2 regions of the Rhizobium sp. CFBP 8752 genome follow, and region 1 is predicted to be linked to the other one. Evidence: predicted binding sites of a transcription regulator. Region 1 holds the regulator's gene; the other holds the start of a gene.

Region 1 (6,748 bases):
CCGTCGGCAGTTCTCCATAGAGAAGCAGATAGCAGGTTTCCAGAAAGTCACCCTGTTCAGCAAGCTGCTCGATCGGGTAGCCGCGGTGCAGGAGAACACCCTTGTCGCCGTCGATATAGGTGATCTTGGATTCACAGGATGCAGTCGACGTGAAGCCGGGGTCGTAGGTGAAGGCACCGGTTTGCTTGTACAGGGCTGCGATATCGATAACATCCGGCCCAATGGTGCCCGATCGCACCGAGAGGTCGACTGTCTTATCACCAAGTACGAGATTTGCGCTTTGTTCCGTCATTCTGATCCTCCAACCTGTTGGCGGCATGGCGCCCAGAAAGCGCCATAAGAGTTAAGCGTCGCAAGTTAGCTATATGATCCTAAAGGTGATGCCAAGCGCTCCTGCGACATTTTGTGCAGCGCGAAAATAATTTAGGCAGGCCACGTTTAAAAGATGCCCAACCTCATGGTGTAAGAGGCCGTAACGTGAAGGAAAACCGCAGCTTGGCGAATGTGTTGACGAGGAGAATATAAACGCGCAGGTTGCGTTTACCAATCACCGTCTCTGCAGCGGAGCCGGCGGGATAAACCATCATGGCGAATGGCGGAGCGATTTTTGAGGCAGCCAGCAGCAAGCCGATGATGCTTGCTTCGACACCCCACGCAATCGCACTCTGGACGCCCGAATCGGCATCGCAGACAATGCCCGCGGAAGTCAGGAATGATGGTCGAAACGACCATCATTCCGAGGATGTTTTCCTGGGATACGTGGTCAGAGACCGGCCCGTTTCCAAATGGCTGTGCACGTCGTTGAGCGAGGAGCTTTCCCACGGTCATGTGTTCCTCTTCCTGCCTGTCTTGCTGGGCGCCGGCGCTGCGACCTGGTTCGCACTTCCTTGGACGCCATCGCCATTCATTCTCGCAACCATGCTTGCGATCTCGATGGTGACCGCAGGGCTGACACGGTATCGCGCGCATCCACTGTCTCGTGCCAACCTTGTACTCTGCCTGCTTCTCTCCGGTTCTGCGCTGGCAGCGCTCGAAACCTGGCGGTGTTCGACGGTCGTGCTCGATTCGCCCGTCACAACGACCATCAGCGGGATTGTCGAACGACGCGAAGCCGATGCACAGCGCCGCTGGCGCTATATCCTCAGGATCGAGCAGACATCTGAGCCCTCGCTTTCACGACCGCCACAGCGCGTCTCGGTTCTTGCCAGAAGCCAACACGAGCCTGCAGACATCGGAGAGCGCGTTTCCGGCCGTGCCCGTCTGTCGCCACCCTCTGGCCCGGCGCTTCCCGGATTGAACGATTTCGCCTTCTCCTCCTACTTCGATCAAATCGGGGCCGTTGGCTTCTTTTACGGCGCGCCTAGCGTACAACCGGCGATCGATGACCAACCCGGGTTATGGTCGGACATGCAGCGAGGGCTTTTTGCGCTTCGCAGCGCAATCGGCAATCGCATCCGCGATACGGTCAAGGGGGATGCGGGCGCTTTTGCTGCCGCAATCGTGACCGACGAGCGCCGTGCAATTTCCCGTGAGACGACCGAGGCGCTTCGTCTGTCCGGGCTGGCCCATATCGTCGCGATCTCAGGCCTCAACATGGCGCTGGCAGCCGGTATCTTCTTCGTCGGCGTCCGCTCCGTCCTGTCGCTGTTTCCAGGCTTTGCGCAGGCCTATCCGATCAAGAAGTTTGCCGCGTTCGGTGCGCTTGTCATGGCGACCGCCTATTACCTGATTTCCGGGTTCGGGGTTTCCGCCGAGCGAGCCTATATCATGATGGCGGTGATGCTGGTCGCCGTGCTCGTCGATCGACCCTCCATCAGCCTTCGCAACGTCGCCCTTTCGGCAATCATCATCCTCGCCATCTCGCCGTCGGAGATTCTGGGTCCGAGTTTCCAGATGTCGTTTGCGGCAACCGCGGCACTGGTGGCAGGGTTCGCCCTCTGGACGCGATATTTCGCGAAAGGAAAGGAGGAGACAAAAGGTAGCAACCGTTGGATAACGGGTATTGCGGCGACGTTGCATTTCATTGCCGGGATCGTGGTGACGTCGCTGATCGGCAGTACGTCGACGTCGATCTATTCGATCGAGCATTTCCACCATCTGACCACCTACGGCCTCGCGGCCAATCTCGCGGCCATGCCGATCATTTCCTTCGTGGTGATGCCGGCAGGTCTCGTGGCCATGCTGCTGATGCCGTTCGGGCTGGATGCTCCCGTTCTGTTCATCATGGGCGAGGGGCTGCGGATCGTCATTCGCATTGCCGAGATCGTCGCCGCATGGGGCGGCGATATTGCCATCGGCCGGCAGAACCCGCTTTTCCTGCCTCTGGCGACGGCAGGCTTTCTGCTTCTGACGCTGCTGCGCACGCCGCTGAGGTTGACAGGCGCGCTGTTCATGGCGGTGGCTTTGCTCTTTGCGGTCCGCTCAGGCTCGGCGCCGAGGCCTGATATCGTCATATCCGAAGACGGCGCGTCAGTGGGACTGATCCAGGATGACAAGATCACCCTCAATCGAACCCGACCGCCGGGATTTATCTACGATCAATGGCGGCGAGCGCTGGTGCTTGAGACCGGAGAACAACCGCTCGCCTTGCCGGTTCTTGCCTCTTCGGAACCAGCGCGAGGTGCCAGCCTTGCGAAAAGCGATGACAGACCACCTGGACCACATTCGCGACCGGATTTGACGCGCCGGGAAATCGAATATGTCAGGGGTTTTCTTCAAGCATTGAAGCCCGGACGATTCGCCTGTCTGCCGAAAATCCTGTGCGCGGCGCAGACTGCTCAGGACATCCGGATCGTCACCGTCGAAGACAACCGATACACCGGTCTTGCCTGCGATGTCGGTCGGATCATCGTCTCGCCCGGCGCACGCTTCGATACTTGCCGCTCCGGCGCCTTGCTTCTCAGCGGGCGGACGTTGCGCCGGACTGGCGCACTGGAAATCACCATTATTCCGAACGCGACAGCGCCAGACATCAAGATTACGGCGGCAATGCGAGACAGCGCACAGACCTCAAGCCGTCCGTGGACCGTCCACCGGTTCTATGACTGGCGAACGCGACAACTCGACTTTGGCATCCCGGAGGCTGTTGCTGCGCATCTCCGGGATGACACCGTTCTTAATGATAGCGGCGAATAAGGCCGACAAGCTTGCCCTGGACCTTCACCCGGTCGGGCGGGAAGATGCGGGTCTCGTAAGCCGGGTTTGCCGCTTCCAGTGCGATCGAGGCACCCTTGCGGCGAAACCGCTTCAGGGTCGCTTCTTCCTCATCGACCAGGGCAACGATGATATCGCCTGGACTTGCGGTGCTGGTATTCTTGATGATGACGGTATCGCCATCGAGGATGCCGGCATCGATCATCGAATCGCCCTTCACTTCGAGCGCGTAATGATCGCCGGAACCCAGCATCTCGATCGGAACGGCGATGTCATGGGTGTTGTTCTGGATCGCGGAGATCGGCACGCCGGCAGCGATTCGACCCATGACCGGAATGTTTGTCGAGAACGGATTGTCCGCCATGACCGGCGCCGGCTTCTGAGCGACGACCGGTTGCGTTTTGCCGAGGCTTCCCTCGATGACACTGGGAGAAAAACCCCGTCGCGGATGAAGGTTCGCCACATAGGCGTCAGGCAGCTTGATCACTTCGAGCGCGCGTGCTCTGTTCGGCAGACGGCGAATAAAGCCACGCTCCTCGAGCGCGGTGATCAGCCTATGGATGCCGGACTTCGATGCAAGGTCGAGAGCGTCCTTCATTTCGTCAAACGACGGCGGCACGCCTGATTCTTTCATCCGCTCGTGGATGAACAGAAGTAACTCCTGTTGCTTGCGTGTCAGCATGGACGGGACCCTCAGAATTGGAAACAAATGCAGAACGGACGCTATATGTTCTATCTGTGTTCCGCAAGCCCCAAATTTTTGCTCAAGAATAGTCTCATTTCAGCGTTCGATCACGTATTCAGTTCGTGCGCAGCACTTGCCGAGTTTCCCGCGATAGCCAATGTTCTGCGGAATAAGACTTTGGGGGTGTAAGTGGGTAACAAGTCAGTCGATCATTTGGTTCTGCCCGTTGCAGATCTGGCGTCAGCGCGGGGGAGGTTGACCGCTCTCGGCTTTACTGTGGCACCTGAAGGTGTTCACCCTTTCGGCACAGCCAATGCCTGCATATTCTTCGCGGATGGCTCGTACCTCGAGCCACTGGCCATTGTGAACCGTCGGCAAGCCTCGCTTGCGGCAAAACGAGGCAACGTGTTCACCGATCGCGACATCCGCTTTCGCGGCCAGCGGAAAAGGGAAGGTCTATCGGCGGTGGTCGTCGGGACGCAGGATGCAGCGGCCGATCATAGCCGTTTTGTGGACGGGTACATGTCTGCGGGCGAGATGCTTCAGTTCTCCCGCCCGATGCAGTTGCCCGATGGTGGGGAGAGCGAAGTCTCATTCCGTCTGGCGTTCGCGGCAGTCCCCGAGGTCGATGACATCTTGCTGTTTTCCTGCCAGCGCATGGCCGCATTACCGGCAGATCGCGGTGGTCTTGATGAGCACGCAAACGCCGTTACAGGCCTTCGAGAGATCGTCTTTTCTGCAGATGACCCGCTGGAGTTTCTGCCGCTTTTCGAAACCGTGTTCGAGACGCAACCCGAGCAAGGGAAAGACGGTCTGCGGATCGAAGCTGCCAATGCCGGCATCCGCATTCAATCCAACGACACGTTCAGCGACGAGTTCCGGTCTTCGATGAAGCCCTTGTTATCGTCGCGCCTCGCTGCGCGCGGGATCATCTTCAAGACCACCGATCTCGCCGTGACAGAGATCACCCTTGCTGCTAATGACGTCGCATTCATCCGCAGGGATGGCCGCGTGATCGTGTCGGCAGCCCCGGGGCAAGGTGTGGTTTTCGGTTTCGAGGAATAGTGAAATGACAGTCTCCGTCAATTCTGAAGTGTCCGTGGGCGAGGGGAGTTCGAAAGTCGTTTTCTCAAACACGGCAAAGCTCTCGCTGATTGCCGGTCCCTGCCAGATGGAAAGCCGTGATCATGCGTTCATGATCGCCGGCACGCTTGTCGAACTCTGCAAGAAACTCGGCATCGGCCTCGTCTACAAATCCTCCTTCGACAAGGCCAACCGCACGTCGATCTCCGGCAAGCGCGGCATCGGCTTGGACAACGCGATGGCGATCTTTGCCGATCTGAAGACGGAATTCGGCTTTCCCGTTCTGACCGACATTCACACTGAAGAGCAATGCGCTCTCGTGGCGGATACGATCGATATCCTGCAGATCCCCGCCTTCCTGTCGCGCCAGACGGACTTGCTCGTCGCGGCCGCAAAGACGGGTTGCGCGATCAACGTGAAGAAGGGCCAGTTCCTGGCGCCCTGGGACATGAAGAACGTCCAGGCGAAGTTCCTCGAAAGCGGCAATCCCAATGTGATGCTGTGCGAGCGCGGTGCCTCGTTCGGCTACAACACGCTTGTCTCCGACATGCGCTCGCTGCCGATCATGGCGGCTCTCGGAAGCCCCGTTATTTTTGACGCAACCCATTCCGTGCAGCAGCCCGGCGGCCAGGGCGGTTCTTCCGGCGGCCAGCGCGAATTTGTCGAAACGCTGGCGCGGGCAGCCGTCGCCGTCGGCGTTGCTGGCGTCTTTATCGAAACCCACGAAGACCCTGACAACGCACCGTCCGACGGTCCGAACATGGTCCACCTGAAGGACATGCCGCGCCTTCTGGAAAAGCTGCTGGCCTTCGACGCCATCGCAAAAGGCTGACGGCGTCGAAAAACCGCCGAATTGACTGGACTGTAATCCGCGTGTCATCGACGATCGCACAATGTCGATGACACGCCTGTTCGCTGAGCCTGCGAATTCAGGCTCGCACATTAACCGAGGAGAGACCCTTGACCGCCATTACCGACATCATCGCTCGCGAAATTCTGGACAGCCGTGGCAATCCGACCGTCGAGGTGGATGTTTATCTGGAAGACGGCTCGATGGGCCGCGCCGCCGTTCCGTCGGGAGCCTCCACGGGCGCGCATGAAGCCGTCGAACTTCGCGATGGCGGCAAGCGCTATGGTGGCAAGGGCGTCGAAAAGGCTGTCGAAGCCGTCAACACCGAGATCTTCGACGCGATCGGCGGCTTCGATGCCGAAAGCCAGATCCACATCGACAAGACCCTGATCGCGCTCGACGGCACCCCGAACAAGTCGCGCCTGGGTGCAAACGCCATTCTCGGCGTCTCGCTTGCCGTTGCCAAGGCCGCAGCCGAATCGTCCGGCCTGCCGCTCTATCGCTATATCGGCGGCGCCTCCGCCCATCTTCTGCCGGTCCCGATGATGAACATCATCAACGGCGGCGCTCACGCCGACAACCCGATCGATTTCCAGGAATTCATGATCATGCCTGTCGGCGCCGAGACGCTGAAGGATGCCGTGCGCATGGGTGCGGAAATCTTCCACGTCCTCAAGAAGGAACTGGCAGCGCAGGGGCACAACACCAATGTCGGCGACGAAGGCGGTTTCGCGCCGGGCCTGAAGAGCGCGCCGGAAGCCCTCGACTTCATCATGAAGTCGGTCGAAAAGGCCGGCTACCGGCCGGGCGATGACGTCCACCTGGCGCTTGATTGCGCAGCGACCGAATTCTTCAAGAACGGCAAGTATGAGCTGGAAGGCGAAGGCCGCTCGCTCGAGCCCGAAGCAATGGCTGATTACCTGGCAGAACTTGCCGGCAAGTACCCGATCATCTCGATCGAAGACGGCATGTCGGAA
Region 2 (6,748 bases), 770 kb from region 1:
GATCGGCGAGATCGTCTTCCGGCAGCGGATCTTTCCGCATCGGACGAAAGCTCATCCGGTGGAGCGGGCAGGGGCCGTGGCTCGTAATGCCGTCGCGGTGCTGTTTGGTGGCGTATCCGACATGCTTGGCAAAGCCATAGGCCGGAAAAACGGTGCATGCGCGACCCATCATCCGGTCGCGGGTGACTTTCGCCACGATCGAGGCCGCGGCGATGGAGACCGAACGGCTGTCACCCTTGATCACCGCCTTGCCGGGGCATGAAAGGCCTGGCGGCATGTCGCGGCCGTCGGTGAGGATATAGGCCGGCTTGATATTCAGTCCGATCACCGCACGCCGCATGGCGTCGAGACTGGCGCGCAGGATGTTGCGCTCGTCGATGAGGCGCGGACCAGACGATGCAATCGACACATGCGCCGTCGCCATGATCATCGCAAACAGCGCCTCGCGCTGCTTGAGGCTGAGCTTCTTGGAATCGTTGAGACCGGGCGGAATGTTGTCGGGATCGAGAATCACGGCGGCGGCCACAACCGGACCCGCCAAGGGACCGCGGCCTGCCTCGTCGGTTCCGGCCACTGGCCAATGTCCGGCATCCCGCGCCATCAGCTCCAGGCTGAAATCCGGAACGAATGGCGTCTCTTCAAACAATGTCGGAGAATCGGGCGGCGTGCGAAGCAACATGGCGGCAGTTTCGCACGCCCGCCCGACCTCCGGCAACCCCCGGACAACGAGTGCGGCGTCGTTGCCCACCATCGGGGGCGCCCTTTCGGGATGATGGTGGGACCGGGGGTCTTTCGGCAGGTGATATGCGGGGACCGTGCCGAAATTAGAAATTAATCGACCTGAATGATATCCGCTGTACCCTGCGAGACGTCATCAGGCAGTTTCGCAGGGGCGACGGAGCTCCTGCGAATAGAATTCAAAGCAGCGACAGCTGGACGCCAGCCCCATCCGGGCGCAGGAACAGGTCGTCGCGCAGCGGCATACCCCGACGCGTCATGCCGAGCCGCTTCGTTGCCATCTCGAAGCGTCGCCCGATCTGCCAGGCGTAAGGACCGGTGCCCTTCATCCGCTTGCCGAACTCCGCGTCATAATCCTTTCCGTCCCGCATCGAGCGAACGAGCGACATCACATGCCGGTAGCGGTTCGGGTAATGCTGCAGCAGCCAGTCGCGGAACAGCGGCGCCACTTCCAGCGGCAGACGTAAGAGCACGTAACTCGCCTCCGTTGCGCCGGCAGCGTGCCCCGCTTCCAGGAGCCGCTCGATCTCGTGGTCGTTCAGCGCCGGAATGATCGGCGAGGTGAACACAGCTGTCGGTATGCCAGCGTCCGAGAGCGCTTTGATCGCCTCGAGCCGTTTGGCGGGCGTCGACGCGCGCGGCTCCATGCTGCGAGCAAGCTTGCGGTCGAGGGTGGTTAGCGATATCGCGACCTTGGCGAGGCCCTTCGACGCCATGTCGGAAAGAATGTCGATGTCGCGGGTGACCAGCGACGATTTGGTGACAATGGTCACCGGGTGGTTGGCCTTCTGCAGGACTTCCAGAATCTGGCGCATGACGCGCCATTCCCGTTCGATCGGCTGGTAGGGATCGGTATTGGTGCCGATCGCAATCGCCCGGACCTTGTAATCGGACCGGCTCAGTTCGCGCTCCAGAAGCTTCGGCACGTCAGGCTTGGCAAACAGTTTCGATTCGAAATCCAGCCCCGGCGAAAGCCCCATGAAACTGTGACTCGGCCGCGCGAAGCAGTAGATGCAGCCATGCTCGCAGCCGCGGTACGGGTTGATTGAGCGGTCGAAGGGAATGTCGGGAGAATCGTTTCGGGTAATCGCGGTACGTGGCTTTTCCACCTGCACCTCGGTCCTGAACGGTTCAAGTTCCTCGATCGTCTGCCAGCCGTCGTCGAAAGCCTCGCGACGCTCCGTCTCGAAACGTCCTGAAGGGTTCAGTCCGGCGCCACGACCGCGCCGGCGATCCCCCTCGATCCGGAGGCCGGAGGTCTTCACCAATGCATCGGCAATATCAGCCGTATGAGCAGGCGCGAATGCGTCCTGCCGCAAATGGGACAGCTCGTTCATGGGGCACTCCTAACGGGAAAAATTCCCGTTCTTGAATGACAAGATTCCTATCGCGACATTGAGAACAATGCAAGAACAAACTCGCAAAGGATTTGTGGCAATCCGTTGTACAATGCGCTAGACATTGAAAATGCTGACTGTTTTGTTGGAATGCCGGGATCAGGAAGCCGAGCTCGCGCAGACGTTGTCCATCCTTGTTTCCGCCGCGGTGGAGGGGTTGGTCAGCGATGTCGTGGTGCTCGATCACAATTCGCGCGACGGGTCTTCCCGTGTGGCGGATGCAGCCGGCTGCCGTTTCCACAGCTCCTGGGATATCGTCGATATCCTGCACAAGGCGCGCGCCGAATGGCTGCTTCTGCTGGAGCCCGGAGCGCGTCTCCAGGCCGGCTGGATCGACGAGGTCATGGAATATCTGGCGCTCAACCGGCAACCGGCCAGGTTCTCTCCGTCGCGAACCTACCGCAAGCCGTTCTTCACGCGCATCGTCCGCTCGGTTCCGCCGCTGGAGCAGGGGCTGATCCTGCCCAAGCGCGAGGCTGTCGCGCGTGCAAAATCCGGGATGGGTCTTGAGGATATCGCCAAGGCTGTGACGTCAGCCGCAAAGCCGTCGAGACTGGTGAGCGAGATAATCCCTGCCTGGGTCGCAGCGTCCGCGCGGTAGATCAGGCCGTTACTTGCCCGAACCGCGCCGCAGGTGCTCGTCCAGCCGCGGCATAATCTCGATGAAGTTGCAGGGCATGTGGCGGTAGTCCAGCTGCGCTTTCAAAATGCCGTCCCAGGCATCCTTGCAGGCACCGGGAGAGCCTGGCAGCACGAAGATGAAGGTTGCATTGGCAACGCCGCCGGTGGCCCGCGACTGGATCGTCGAAGTACCGATCTTGTCGTAGGAAATCCGGTGAAACACCTCGGAAAACCCGTCCATCTTCTTGTCGAACAGCGGCTCCAGCGCTTCCGGCGTCACGTCGCGGCCGGTAAAGCCGGTTCCTCCGGTGGTGATGACCACGTCGATCTCAGGGTCGAGCGTCCATTCGCGCACCTGGCCGGCAATACGCTCCTTGTCGTCGGGCACGATGGCGCGTGCCCCAAGCCTGTGACCGGCCTCCGCGATACGGGCAACCAGCGTATCGCCAGATTTGTCGTCCACCATAGTCCGGGTATCCGACACGGTCAGCACCGCGATCGAAATAGGAATGAACTCGCGCGTTTCGGCGATCTTGCTCATGGCTTTGCTCCGACGGTTTCGACCGCTTCGAAGTACCAGTCCGGCTTCAGGGAGGTCAGCGCCTGCGCGGCGGCTTCCGCGTCTGTCTTCGAAGGGAACACACCGAAACAGGTCGCTCCGGATCCGGACATGCGCACCAGCTCGGCACCTTGCGCTGCGATCATCGCGGAGAGTTCCTCGATCTCCGGGATGAGCGCGCGAGCTGGCGGCTCCAAGTCGTTGCGAAGCGTTTTCAGGTAAGGCAGCCAGCCGCCTGCGTCGGTCGGCGTCGGCGGCAGGGCCTCGTTTTCCTTGTCCACCAGTAGCTTGAAGATCTCAGGCGTCGAGACGCTGATCAGCGGGTTGGCGAGCACGAGGGAAAGGGAAGGCATGGTCGGCAGCGGCTCAAGCCTTTCGCCGATCCCTTCGGCCAGAATGGCAGCCCCCGTCAGACACATGGGCACATCGGCACCCAGTGATAGGCCGAGCGCCAGAAGGGCAGCTTCCGGTATCTCCGCATTCCACAGCCGGAACAGGCCGCGAAGCGTGGCCGCCGCATCAGCCGATCCGCCGCCGATCCCGGCCGAAATCGGCAGATCCTTCCTGAGATGGATCGAAACGGGCGGCGCCGGAAAGCCGTTTGCAACCAGCTGCTGGCGAAACAGACCACGGGCCTTCACCACGAGATTGCCAGCCTGGCCCGCCTCGTCATTTGAAAGCTCGGACGCAAAGCGGCCGGAAACGGAAAACTCATCCGATTCCGAGAGCGTGAAGGTCAGCTCGTCACCCAGATCGGCGAAGGTGACGACGCTTTCCAGCAGGTGAAACCCGTCATAGCGAAGCCCCACGACATGCAGGCCAAGATTGATCTTCGCAGGCGCAAGTTCTGTCAGGGCCACGTCTGTGGCGTCTTGCGTATCGGATATGGTCATGCTGGAAAGCCCGCTTTATCAGGATTTCTTGTCGGGAGTGGCAGGTGCCGGCGGGGCAGGCGGCACTGGTGCTGCCTGGCCGCGATCGGCCGTCGTCGCGTTCGGATCGAGCGGCGGCAGGCCGTTGGCGATCTTTTCCTTGACCATTTCCTTGTTGACGTCCTCGCCTTCGGAGATCAGCGTCCGGTTCCACTGGTAGACCGCTTCCAGCTTGCGGCCGACACGCCAGTAGGCATCGCCCAGATGGTCGTTGATCGTCGCATCGCCGGCCCGCAATTGTACCGCGCGTTCCAGTTCGGTCACGGCTTCATCGAACTTGCCGAGGCGGAAATAGGCCCATCCCAGCGAATCGACGATATAGCCATCGTCCGGCCGCGCATCGACTGCCTTGCGGATCATGTCGAGGCCTTCGGCAAGGTTGAGGTTGAGGTCGACAAGCGAATAGCCGAGATAATTCAGAACCTGCGGCTGCTCGGGGTTGAGCTCCAGGGCCCGACGGAAATTCGGCTCGGCCTTGTCGAACTGCTTCAGGCGTTCATAGGAAATGCCGCGCTGGAAGAACACGGTCCAGTCGCCCGGCTTCGGCACGGAGCCGATCATTTCGACAGCCTTGTCGTAATTGGCGGCCATCGCCTTGTAGTCCTTGGCTTCGGAGAGCACGCTGCCATAGGCGATATAGCTGCGGATGTCGGCCGGATCCGAATCGATCAGCGCCTTCAGATGGCTCTTTGCCTCGTCGACCTTGCCGGTATCGGACAGGGTGATGCCCAGCTGCAATTCGGAGATCCGGCGCATCGGGCTGTCGGCCGGCACCTTTGCATAAAGCTCGATGGCGCGTTGCGGCTGTTCCATCTTCTCGGCAATGCCGCCGAGCAGGATCAGCGTGTCGGCGCTCTTCGGGTCCATCGCATGGGAGATCTGCAGGTAGAGACCGACCATATCCTCAGCGCCCTGGCGGTTCAGCGCGCCGCCGATCGAAAACAGCACGCCGGCCGCGCCTTCGGCAGCATTGGTGATCTGCTGCTCGGGCTTCTCGCCCTTTTCAATGCTCTGGCGAAGCGCCTTCAGTGGCGCATAGTTGCTGATCATCTGGTCGCCGACCGAAATCGCGTCGAGCGCCTTCTGCTTGTTGCCGGCAGCGGCTTCAAGACGGGCAAGCGCCATGATGGCGCGCATGAACGTATCGGGAGCTGTCGCAACCGCTTCCTGGTTGGTAATGGCGGTGGTCAGATATTTGCGTGCGCTGGCCGTGTCGCCGGAAACCAGCGCCATGGCGCCAAGATGATAGTCCGTAAACACCTTGAACCAGTCGGGCCCCTTGAGGCCGGCAATAGTCGAGATCGCCTGACGGCCGCGGCCTGCGCCGACATCCGCCCACGCCATCATCATCTGGTGGGTCAGCCGGTCAAGATCGTTCGGGCCGGTATAGGCAAGCGTCTTTTTGGCGGCATCTAAGCGCTTGTCGCGGATCGCATCCAGCCCCCGCACGATGCGGGTGATGCGCTCGACGCCGGCATCGTCCTTCAGCCTCTCCGCTTCGCTCAAGCCGCCTTCGAAATCGCCGCTCAGAAACAGCGAAATCATCAGGCGTTCGCGGATTTCAAGGTTGGCCGCATCAAAGGAAAGCGCCTTGCGATAGAGCGCAATCGCGTTCGCGTAATCATGGTCGACATCGGCGGTGCGGGCAGCGAGGAACGCGCCCGAAAACGACTGCGCGTCGCTGGCATCAAATTTCACGCTCTCCGCGGCGGCCGGCTTCGCCTCTGGCGTCGCCGCTTGCGCTGCACCGGCGAGCATGAGAACGGCTGCGAGCGCTGCGCTGGAAAGCAGACGGAGGCTGTATTTCTGCCGCATAAAAAGAATGCCTTTCGTGGTGGGCCTTGAGCAGGCGACGCTTTGACGGTGGCAAATCGCCACCATCCCGCGCCAATTGAGTCATGACAGAATGGCTTTTTTGAAGCATGTCCGCAAGGAATTCTCCGGCATCGCAGAGAGCGGATGCCGGGCAGGAACGGTCACACCTTCGTCAACGCGACGGAGAGAGCGTCAGTTCACGCGCTGGATGGAGAAGTCGATCACCTCGAGCATCGCGGATTTGAGCGGCGATGCCGGCAGCGGCGCCAGCGCATCGCGGGCAATCGTGCCGTAATGCAGGGCCCGACCGATCGTGTCGTTCAGCGCGTCGTATTTCTTGATCAGGCCCAGCGCCTTTTCAAGATTTTCCTCGCTGCTTTCGCCCTGTTCGATCGCCGTCTTCCAGAATGCCCGCTCCGTTTCGGTGCCACGCCGGTAGGCAAGGATGACCGGAAGCGTGATCTTGCCCTCGCGGAAATCGTCGCCGACATTCTTGCCGAGATCGGCAGCGGTGCCGCCGTAATCGAGCGCGTCGTCGACCAGCTGGAAGGCGTAGCCAAGGTTCATGCCGTAGGAGCGCATTGCGGAACGCCCGGCCTTGTCGGCATTGGCGATGATCGGGCCGACTTCCGCCGCCGCCGCAAACAACGCCGCCGTCTTGGCGCGAATGACGGAGAGATAGTCGT

What was found. Region 1 encodes LexA, which represses DNA repair genes until DNA is damaged. Its sites were predicted from a motif close to TGTTCNNNNTGTGTTCNG; they were not measured.
Region 2: the regulator LexA is predicted to act here: its motif matches at 2,136-2,153, upstream of IFT59_RS12305 (glycosyl transferase).

What each region holds. Positions count from the first base shown of each region.
Region 1 is NZ_JACYUZ010000001.1:1,761,829-1,768,576, reverse strand. Features, by position in the region: gene gltA (citrate synthase) at 1-292, opposite strand, end outside; gene IFT59_RS08470 (ComEC/Rec2 family competence protein) at 586-3,135, shown strand; gene lexA (transcriptional repressor LexA) at 3,116-3,835, opposite strand; gene IFT59_RS08460 (VOC family protein) at 4,028-4,903, shown strand; gene kdsA (3-deoxy-8-phosphooctulonate synthase) at 4,908-5,753, shown strand; gene eno (phosphopyruvate hydratase) at 5,882-6,748, shown strand, end outside.
Region 2 is NZ_JACYUZ010000001.1:2,535,553-2,542,300, reverse strand. Features, by position in the region: gene IFT59_RS12315 (ribonuclease HII) at 1-679, opposite strand, end outside; gene IFT59_RS12310 (PA0069 family radical SAM protein) at 918-2,075, opposite strand; gene IFT59_RS12305 (glycosyl transferase) at 2,206-2,736, shown strand; gene moaB (molybdenum cofactor biosynthesis protein B) at 2,746-3,297, opposite strand; gene IFT59_RS12295 (4-(cytidine 5'-diphospho)-2-C-methyl-D-erythritol kinase) at 3,294-4,208, opposite strand; gene IFT59_RS12290 (tetratricopeptide repeat protein) at 4,227-6,062, opposite strand; gene IFT59_RS12285 (polyprenyl synthetase family protein) at 6,255-6,748, opposite strand, start outside.